One region of the Luteibacter yeojuensis genome, then DNA from elsewhere that is predicted to be linked to it. Evidence: predicted binding sites of a transcription regulator. Region 1 holds the regulator's gene; the other holds the start of a gene.
What was found. The regulator FliA, encoded in region 1, starts transcription of late flagellar genes. The targets are predictions, from matches to a motif close to TAAAGTTTNNCNNNCNNNGGCCGATAA.
Positions count from the first base shown of each region.

Region 1 (5,348 bases):
CCTGCAGCAGAGCGTCGCCGATGCGGCGCGGCGCCAGGAAGCGGCGGGCGAACCGGCTGTCCTGCTGGTCTCGCCGGCGCTTCGTCCCTGGCTTTCGCGCTTCACCCGTCATGTGGCCCAAAACCTGCATGTACTTGCTTACAACGAGGTTCCGGACAACCGACGCGTCAAGCTGGTGACGGCCCTCGGACGGTAAGACATGAACACCCGCGCGGTTGGGGCGCGGACCATCGAACAGGCAGCGCGCTTCGGGATGAGGGCGCCAGGATGAGGAAAGGATAGAGGCATGAAAATCAAACGATTCGTTGCGCCGGATATGCGCCAGGCCATGCGCCAGGTTCGGGACGAGCAGGGGCCGGACGCCGTGATCCTGTCCACCCGCCGGCTCGACGACGGCATCGAGATCATCGCCGCCCTCGACTACGACGAGGCGCTGGTGCGCGAGGCCGGCTTCGGCATCGAGTCGCCGAAGCGCGAGGAAGTCCCGGCGCGCGCCCTCCGCGACGAAGCCGAGCGTGCCGCGCGCATCGACCAGGCCCGCGCCGCCACGGCGGCCGCAGTGGAACGCGCCGCGAAGTCCGGTGCGCCGGCCAGCGCGAATGCGCCGCAGCGCCAGTCCAGCGCCGCGCTGGCCGCGAGCGTGGCCGACGTGGTGCGCGCGGCCACCGTCGTGCCGAACAACGATGCCGCCGTGAACGGCGTGCGCGCCGAGATCAACAACCTGCGCGAGATGCTCGAAGTCCAGCTCTCCACCCTCGCCTGGAACCAGATGGATCGCGAGCAGCCGCTGCGCGCCCGCGTGCTGCGCGAGATGACCCGCCTGGGCATCGACGGCGACGTCGCGCGTGCGCTGTGCGCCGAACTGCCGCCGGGCATGACCTCCGACCAGGCCCGCTACCTGCCGTTGGGGCTGCTCTCGCGCAACATCCGCACCAGCGGACGCCATTTCGACACGGCCGGCGGTGGCGTCACCGCGCTGGTCGGCACCACCGGTGTGGGCAAGACCACCACGATCGCCAAGCTCGCCGCGCGCGCCGTGCTGCGCCATGGCGCCTCGAACGTCGCGTTGATCAGCGCGGACCAGTACCGCATCGGCGCCGGCGCGCAGCTCGAGCATTACGGCCGCTTGCTCGGCGTGCGCGTGTTCAACGCCCACGATGCCACCAGCTTGCGCAATGTGCTCCTCCAGCTGCGCGGCAAGCACACCGTGCTGGTGGACACGGCCGGCCTGGCCGGCAACGACCCCAAGCTGCAGCAGCAGTTCGAGACGCTGCGCGCCACCTCCGACGTGCGCGTCTGCCTGGTGCTCGCGGCCAACGCGCAGGCCCAGGCCATCGACGGCGCCATCCGGGCCTACGCGCCGCTGGCGCCGCAGACCGCCATCCTCACCAAGCTCGACGAGGCGCCGCTCATCGGCGGCGCGCTCTCGGCCCTCATCCGCCACAACATGCCGCTGGACTACACGACGGACGGTCAGCGCGTACCCGAGGACATCGCCTCGGCCGATGCGCGCAAGCTCGTCTGCCTCGCGGCACAGCTGTTGAAGCAGCGCAACGAAGAACCCGACGACGCCTTGCTTGCCGAACGTTTCGGCACGGCTGCGCCGGCCCTGGCTTAAGCGGCCTAACGGACCATAGACAGAAACACACGGGCAGTGACTTCCTTCATGAGCACACACGTCGATTCCACCCAGGCCGCCGGACTCAACTGGCTCGCCGACCGTCGCCCCACCCGCAGCATCGCGATCGCCGGTGGAAAGGGTGGCGTGGGCAAGACCACGGTGGCGGTCAACCTCGGCATGGCGCTCGCGATGGGCGGCCGTGATGTCCTCCTGCTCGACGCCGACCTCGCCATGGCGAACATCGACGTCCTGCTCGGCCTGCAGCCCACCCGCCACCTGGGCCACATGCTGGAAGGGGAGTGCCGGATCGAGGACCTCATCCTCGAGGCCGCCCACGGCCTGAAGGTGATTCCGGCCACCTCCGGCGCGCGGCGCATGGCGCAGCTGCCGAACATCGAGCACGCGGCGGTCATCCGGGCCTTCGACGAATACCCGCTGGCGCCGGAGTACCTGATCGTGGACACCGCGGCCGGCATTTCCGACAGTGTGTCCATGTTCGCGGCGGCTTCCGACGAGGTGGTGGTGGTGGTCTGCGACGAGCCGGCCTCGCTCACCGACGCTTACGCCCTGATCAAGGTCATGAGCCGGGAATTCGACGTGAACCGCTTCCGCATCGTGGCCAACATGGTCCGCCACGCCCAGGAGGGCCGCCAGCTGTTCGAGAAGCTGGCGCGGGTGACCAACCGCTTCCTCGACGTGTCCCTGGATTTCATGGGCATGGTCCCGCACGACGAATACCTGCGCCAGGCCATCCGCCGCCAGTCGGCGGTGGTCGACGCCTGGCCGAGCAGCCGGTCCGCGGTCGGATTCAAGAATCTGGCCAGGTCGGTCGATACATGGGGTGAACCCGAGCCCCGGGCACAGGGCCGCATCGGCTTTTTCGCCGAGCGGTCCCACTTGGGAGGAGGGCTGCCACTGTGAGCGTCGCGACCGAATATCTCGAGATCACGCGTATCCCGGCGGATCAACTGGTAAAGACCCACGCGCCGCTGGTGCGCCGTATCGCCTATCACCTGATGGGCAGGCTGCCGCCGAGCGTGGACGCAAACGACCTCATGCAGGCCGGGATGATCGGACTGCTCGAGGCCGCAAGAAATTACTCGCCGACTCGCGCGGCCAGCTTCGAAACCTATGCGGGTATCCGCATACGTGGCGCCATGCTGGACGAACTGCGCAAGACGGACTGGACCCCGCGTTCCGTCCATCGGAAGTTGCGCGAGGTCGCGGAGGTGACGAGGCAGATCGAAAACGAGACGGGTGGCGACGCCGACGACGCGGAAGTGATGAAGCGGCTGGGCATCGACGCCATGGAATACAACCAGATCCTGGCCGACGCGGCGAGCGCGCGGTTGCTGAGCCTGACGGCGCCCGAAGGCGACGAAGGCGCCGCGATCGACGTGGCCGACCCGGATGCCGCGGGTCCGGACGGATTGTTTGAACAGGAAGGCCTGCGCGACGCGCTGGCGCAGTCCATCGACGGGCTGCCCGAGCGCGAAAAGCTGGTCATGTCGCTGTACTACGATGAAGAACTCAACCTGAAGGAAATCGGCGCGGTGCTGGGTGTGAGCGAATCGCGGGTGTGCCAGATCCACGGCCAGGCCCTCATCCGCCTCCGCGCACGCATGTCGGGTTGGAAAGAAAAGCATTGACGAACGCGCAGCAGCAAGGCGGAGAGAAGTTTTGGACAAGAACATGAAGATCCTCGTGGTGGACGATTTCTCCACCATGCGACGCATCGTCAGGAACCTCCTGGTGGAGCTGGGGTTCACCAACACCCTGATCCAGGAGGCCGAGGACGGCAATGCCGCCCTGGCGGTGTTGCGCGCGCAGCCGTTCGACCTGGTGGTCACCGACTGGAACATGCCGAACATGACCGGCATCGACCTGCTCCGCGCGATTCGCGCCGACGCCGCGCTCAAGGCCCTGCCGGTGCTGATGGTCACGGCGGAGAACAACCGCGACCAGATCATCGCCGCCGCGCAGAGCGGCGTGAACGGCTATGTCGTCAAGCCGTTCACCGCGGTCACGCTGAAGGAAAAACTCGACAAGATCTTCGAACGTCTCGCTGCGGCCGCGGGCTAAGGAACGACCCATGAACACGATGCTTTCCACCGGCCACGACGTGGCTCCCGAACTGCGCGAGCTGCTCGACGCAGATGACCCGGCCGCCTTCGAGCAGGCGCTCGACAACCTCCTCCGCACCCGCGAGCAGCACCTGTTCCTGGCCCTGGGTCATCTCGCCCGCGACCTGCACGAATCCGCACGCCGCCTCGCCGCCGACATCTCGCACGACGGTGTGCCGGGCAACATGAGCGACGCGCGCAAGCACCTGCGCGACGTACTCGAGATGAGTTCGCAGGCCGCGCATCGCACGCTCGACTTCAGCGAGAAGCTGCGCCCCCAGGCCCAGGCGCTCGCCCGCCAGGCCGACGAGGTGCTGGTGCTCGACCAGGCCGACCCGGCCTTCGCCGGCAACGCCACGGCGCTGGCCGTGCGCGTGGGCGACTTCGCGCAGAGCTGCGACATCGGCTTCGGCGAAATGGTGGAGGCCCAGTCGTGGCAGGACCTCTCCGGCCAGCGCGTCGCGCAGGTCGAGGCGTTCATGGCCAAGGTCGAATCCTCGCTGGTGGAACTGGTACGCCTGACCGGCTCCCTCGCGGGCGGGGCGGCGCCAGCCGCCGACAAGGTAAGCCAGGACGAAGTGGATCGCCTCCTCAGCGAATTCGGCTTCTGAGCGCCCTATGAGCGTGGAGCTGGACAACGAGCTGCTCAACGTCTTCCTGATCGAGGCACGCGAACTGCTCGAGAGCCTGGGCGAACAGCTCGTGGACCTCGAGTCGTCGCCGGGCGACGTCGACCTGCTGAACGCGGTGTTCCGCGCCTTCCACACCGTGAAGGGCGGCGCGGGCTTCCTCGGCCTGAACCCGATGGTGGAGCTGTGCCATCGCGCCGAGGATCTGCTCAACGAAGCGCGCAACGGGGCCGTCGTGCTCAACGCCGGCTTCATGGACGCGCTGCTGGAGTCGCTCGATCTCCTCAACGACATGATGCGCGCCGCCGACGGTGGCGTGCCGATCGACGCCGCGCCGCGTTCGCTGCTCGACCGCCTGCTGATCCCGGGCCGTGCCGCCTCGGCGCCGCCCGTGGCGCTGGCCGCGCCGATCGCCGCTCCCGCGGCGGCGGTGCCCTCGCGTCCGTACGATCCCATCGAGGACGAATTCGAGGCGATGCTCGACGCCGCGCGCAACGAGCGCGACCCGGCACCCACCTCCTCGGGCACGATCTCCGACGACGAGTTCGAGGCGCTGCTGGATTCGCTCTACGGCACCGGCGCGCCTGGCGCCGAGCCGGATGCCGCCGCCCCCGAGCCGGCGCCGGTGCCCGCACCGGCACCCGCGGCGGCGGCCGGCAACACCATCAGCGACGACGAATTCGAGGCGTTGCTCGACAGCCTTCACGGTGCCGCCGCCCCCGGTGTCGCGGTTGCCGTCGCGCCCGCGGGAACGGACCCGTCCGCGGCGCCTTCGCTCCCGGTATCCGCGCCGGAGCCTGCAAAACCGGCGCCGAAGCCTCAGCCCGAAAAGCGCGCCGCTTCCGCTGCCGAAACTACCGTCCGCGTCGACACGCACCGTCTCGACGGCCTCGTCGACGCAGCCGGCGAACTCGTGCTGGTCCGCAACCGCCTCACCAACCTCGCCCCGCGCGGCACGAACGATCCGATGGAACG
Region 1 covers NZ_JAAQTL010000002.1:103,915-109,262, reverse strand. The annotation lists gene flhA (flagellar biosynthesis protein FlhA) at 1-196, shown strand, start outside; gene flhF (flagellar biosynthesis GTPase FlhF) at 287-1,618, shown strand; gene HBF32_RS15365 (P-loop NTPase) at 1,667-2,542, shown strand; gene HBF32_RS15360 (RNA polymerase sigma factor FliA) at 2,539-3,270, shown strand; gene cheY (chemotaxis response regulator CheY) at 3,302-3,703, shown strand; gene HBF32_RS15350 (protein phosphatase CheZ) at 3,714-4,355, shown strand; gene HBF32_RS15345 (chemotaxis protein CheA) at 4,363-5,348, shown strand, end outside.

Region 2 (5,348 bases), on a different contig from region 1:
AGTTCGGGCACCACCGTGATGTGCCGCATGGCGGCATAGGCCACGACCTCGCGGATCTGCGCCTGCGTATAGAAGCCGCCGTAGCGCTGCGGCTCGCCGTGCGTGTCCGCGCCGGGAGGGGTCCGCCAGCCGCCCACGCCGGTGAGCTTGGGATAGCGCTTGATCTCGATGCGCCAACCCTGGTCGTCGGTGAGGTGCCAATGGAAGACGTTGAGCTTGTGCTCGGCCATCGTGTCGAGTACGTGCTTCACCGTCGCCACGTCGCGGAAGTGTCGCGCCACGTCGAGCATCAGACCTCGCCATGCGAAGCGCGGCCAGTCGCGGATGGCGACGTCGTGGATGCGGGTGGCACCCCGTTTTCCGTCCGCGGTCGCCAGCTGCCATAGCGTGACCGCGCCGTAGAACAGGCCGGCGTCGTCGCGTGACGATACCTGCACGCCCTTGTCGTCGACATCCAGCGTGTAGCCCTCGGCCTTGTCGACCGCCGCGCCGGTGTCGGTGCGGAAAACGATCGCGTGGCCGGCCACCTTGGTCGACGGCATCACGGCGAGGCTCAGGCCACGGCTGCGACGGAGTTCCGACGCCAGATAGTCCGCCGCGGCCTTCGCGCCCTTGTCGCCGGGCGGATATGCGATCGCCGTGTGCGCATCGATCGCCAGCGAACCCGACATCGGCCTCACTTCCGCGGGTAGAGGTATCAATGGCACCGCGCTTTCGGCATGCACGGCCACCGTGCCCGCGAGGAACGAGATACCTTGCAGGCACAGGCCCACGAGCAGGCTACGCTTCATCGAAACTCCCATCACTGGAACGTGTACCGCGGATCGCATCGCGCGGGGACGAACGCGTCTCATCGAGCGCTAAAGCGGGTCGAGTCTTTCCCACGTATGACAGTGTGTCAATATGAATACGACGTTTACTGGTGAAATTGAGTAAAGATCATAGTTGATTCCGCCTGATTTCGTCATCTGGATGTCGCTCTAAGGTTGCGCAACTTCCTGCCGATGACGTGCCTGAAGAGTCGGGCCGCGGCACTCGAGATGGAAGCGCATTGAAATTGAAGCTCCCCCTTTTGAATCATTGAGCTAGCGATGAATAGACCTACCCTGCAGGCAATACAAGATCGCTTATATGTACTCTGCTTTGACGACTACTCGGCGGAGACATTTACGAGCGGGCTTGTGCCCGGAGCCGACACTTCCGTCAGATGGCAGGCGGCGGTCGATACTTTGTATCGATTGGCTGTTTGTGGGCTCATCTGGTCTCCTTCGCTCCCAGATTGTCAGGGCGAAGGAGAAGGGCTGGTTGCATACATTGATGAGCTTTCCAAGGTTGACCCATTCCCTCCCGGGGACTTAGCGGATGCATGGTTGGGCCTGGACGTACTAGCGACGAAACTCTCTACAGACCTAATGAGTAAATATGGCGTTATGGAAAGCAAGGGCGCTCCGAATGAGGCTTTGGGTCGTGCGCTCCAGTCAATATTTTCGGACCACGGTGTTTCATACGAGATCTACCCCGTGAAGGGCATAACATTAGCGGCAGATCTTCGCCTTTAAGCGGTCAGGCCCGCGTCGGGTCTTGGCATGATCTGGAATGGCCCCCTGATATCGAGGACACCGCGACACGCTTAAGGTGATGAACCCACACGACGCCTGAACTCCCGAGGCGAACGATAGTTCAGGGCGCTGTGAGGATGGTGCTCGTTGTAGTGCTCGAAGACTTCTTCCAGATGCCGCATGGCAGTCGGGGCATCGGGCTTGGGCATGTGTGCGATGTAATCGCGCTTTAGCGTTCTGACGAACGACCCGGCCATGCCGTTGCTCTGCGGAGAGCATACCGGCGTGGTCAACGGATCGAGTTCGATCTGGCGTGCAAACGCCCGTGTCTGGTGAGCGATGTAGAGCGAGCCATTGTCGGTCAGCCGCTCGATGGGGCGATCGGGCAGCGTTGCCCCGAAGCGCTTCTCCACCGCCGCCAGCATGACATCGCGCATGATGTCGCCCGTTTGACCGCCCGTCGTCGCCGCCCAGCTCAAGGCCTCCCGGTCGCAGCAATCCAGGGCAAAGGTGCCGCGTACCGATTCGCCCTTATCGCAGCGAAACTCGAAGCCGTTCGAGCACCATCGCTGATTGCTGGTATCGACGGCGACTCGCCCTTCGTGGCGACGCGACCGCCGAGGCCAGGCAGAGGAACGAACCAGCATCAGCCCGTGTGTGCGCATGATGCGATACACGCGCTTACGATTCACCGGCAAGGCATCACGTGCCTCGCGGTCGCGGCGTAGCAGCGCCCACGCCCGCCGATAACCGTAACTGGGCAAATGGGCAACGGCCTGACGAATCTCCTGAACCAGGTCAGGATCGCCTGGGGGAGCGGACACCGACCGGTGCCTTCACTGCCGCCGTGCGCGACACACCGCGGACGTCACAAACCCGCTTCATGGGCCGTCCTCTGGCAGCAAGGGTGCGTGCGCAATCCATTTTTTTGACCGGCCGTACTCCACCGCTTCGCGGAGAATCTCGTTCTCCATGGTCTTCTTGCCCAGCAGGCGTTGCAGGGCCTGAATCTCCTTCAGCGCCGCGGCGAACTGCGACGCCGGCACCACATCCTCGTCCGCCTGAACCGCTGTCAGGCTGCCATCCTGATACAGCTTGCGCCACCGGAACAGCTGGTTGGCGTTCACTCCGTGCTGGCGGGCCACCAGCGATACCGTCTTCCCAGGCTCGTACACTTCAGAGCCTCGATGTCCAGATGGGCCTCTGCGAGCAGACGCTTAAGCCGACCGTTCTCGGACTCCAACTCCTTCAGTCGCTTGGCGTCCTCAGCCTCCATGCCGCCGTACTTGGCTCGCCAGGCGTAGAAGCTCGCGGGGCTGAAGCCAGCCAAACTGCTACTGTAAAATGCATCGTCGATCCGCTACACGCTCACGACAGCCGTCGATCGGGGAAGGCTAACCCACACCCCTAAAGCTTTCCCCCACCAAGCCGATAAGCCCATCGAACGACCCCCCGGGCGATGTGCGCCAAGGGTCCCAACGGTACGGACGATGGCGAAGAAATCTCCCAAAGACGCCCCCCGCGCCCCGCTGGCGCTGGATGCCGACCTGCGCATCGGCGCGGCGCCCGCGCTTCGCGATAGGCTGCTGGGTGTCCTGGCGGCCGGCGAGCCCATCGAACTCGATGGCGCGGTCGTGGCCCAGGTCGATACGGCGGCCCTGCAGGTCCTCGCGGCGTTTTCCCGCGATGCCCGCGCGGCGGGCCTTCCGGTCGCCTGGTCCGGTGTCAGCGACCCTCTCCGACGCGGCGTGTCCGTGCTGGGCCTCCATGCTTTGATCGAACTGCCGGCCGACGCCGGCGTGAACTGAAGGTGCTCCGATGGCGAAGATTCTTGCGGTAGACGACTCGGCCTCCATGCGCAGCATGGTGGCCTTCACCCTGCGTGGCGCGGGCCATGACGTGGACGAGGCCGACAACGGCCAGGCCGCGCTGGATACGGCGCGCGGCACGAAGTTCGACCTGGTCCTGGCCGACGTGAACATGCCGGTGATGGACGGTATTTCCATGGTCCGCGAGATGCGCACGATGGCCGGCTACAGCGGCGTGCCCATCCTCATGCTCACCACCGAGTCGAACCCGGAAAAGAAGATGGAAGGCAAGGCCGCCGGCGCCACCGGCTGGCTGGTGAAGCCGTTCGACCCCGACCAGCTGCTGGCCACTGTGGCCCGCGTGCTCGGTTAATCCGTTCCAAGACGTTCCGGCAATCCAGGATCCACCCCATGTCCAAAGTCGATCTGGCGCAATTCCACAAGGCGTTCCACGAGGAAAGCCTCGATGGCCTCGACGCCATGGAGCAGGCGCTCCTCGCCCTGGACGAGGGTGCCGACGACCCGGAACTGATCAACGTCGTGTTCCGTGCCGCCCACTCGATCAAGGGCGGCGCGGCCACGTTCGGTTTCACCGACGTGGCGGCCTTCACCCACGTGGCCGAGAACCTGATGGAGGAGGTCCGCAGCGGCCGCCGTCCGATGGAGAAGGCCGTGGTGGAGCTGCTGCTCCGCTCGGGCGACACCGTGCGCGACATGCTGGCCCTGTCGATGGCCGGCAAGTCGGCGGCGACGGCCGACAGCCAGGTCCTGCTGGCCGAGCTGTCGGCGATGGTGTCCGGCGGCACGGCCGCTGCCCCGGCGGCGGCGAAGGTCGCCGCGCCGGCCGAGGCCATCGAGGGCTGGGACATCGCGTTCCGCCCGTTCGATTACCTGCTGAAGACCGGCAACGATCCGGCGCGCATGTTCCGCGAACTCGGCGCCCTGGGTCCGCTGCGCGTCGAATGCGACGCCGGCAAGCTTCCCGCGCTGGCCGACATGGACGCCTCCTCGTCCTATCTCGGCTGGACGCTCCACCTCGACGCCGGCGCCAAGCGCGCTGCCGTCGAAGGTGTGTTCGACTGGGTGGACGGCGATTGCGACCTCAGCCTGACGCCGCGTGTCGCCGCGCCGGTACCGGTCGCCGCCGCTCCGACGGCCCCGTCCGCGCCGCGTGCCGTGCGCGACGTGACCGCGAACAGCGAATCCAGTTCCGTCCGCGTCGGCATCGAGAAGATCGATACCTTGATCAACCTCGTGGGCGAACTGGTCATCACCCAATCGATGCTCAGCCAGTTCCACGACGGCGTGGATGCGTCGCAGTTGGAAATGCTGCGCCACGGGCTCGCCCAACTGAGCCGCCATACGCGCGAGCTGCAGGAAAGCGTCATGAGCATCCGCATGCTGCCCATCAGCACGGTGTTCAACCGTTTTCCGCGCCTGGTCCGCGACCTGGCGCAGAAGCTGGACAAAAAGGTGGTGCTCGACCTGCGCGGAGAGACCACCGAACTCGACAAGACCGTGCTTGAGAAGATCGGCGATCCGCTGGTCCACCTTGTGCGCAATGCCATCGACCATGGCCTGGAAGGTCCGGCCAGGCGCCTCGCCGCCGGCAAATCGGACACGGGCACGCTGCGCATGGAGGCCTTCCACCGCGGCGGTTCCATCGTGGTCGAAGTGGCCGACGACGGTGCGGGCCTGAACCGCGACGCCATCGTGGCGAAGGCCGTGCAGCGCGGCATCATCACGTCGGGCGACGGCATGTCCGACGAGGCGGTGGCCGAACTGATCTTCGAGGCCGGGTTCTCCACGGCCGCCGCCACCACCGACCTTTCGGGCCGTGGCGTGGGCATGGACGTGGTGCGCCGTAACGTCATGGACCTCGGCGGCACGGTCGGCATCCGCAGCACCCAGGGCAGCGGCACCACCTTCACGATCACGCTGCCGCTCACGCTCGCGATCATCGACGGCCTCACGGCCGCGG
Region 2 covers NZ_JAAQTL010000001.1:98,724-104,071, forward strand. The annotation lists gene HBF32_RS00420 (beta-N-acetylhexosaminidase) at 1-791, opposite strand, end outside; partial or broken gene HBF32_RS00425 (transposase) at 1,634-2,737, opposite strand; partial or broken gene HBF32_RS00435 (transposase) at 2,713-2,883, opposite strand; gene HBF32_RS00440 (STAS domain-containing protein) at 3,050-3,367, shown strand; gene HBF32_RS00445 (response regulator) at 3,378-3,740, shown strand; gene HBF32_RS00450 (chemotaxis protein CheA) at 3,779-5,348, shown strand, end outside.
Region 2: HBF32_RS00440 (STAS domain-containing protein) is a predicted target of FliA. The motif match lies at 2,968-2,994, and genes of this name have one in related genera.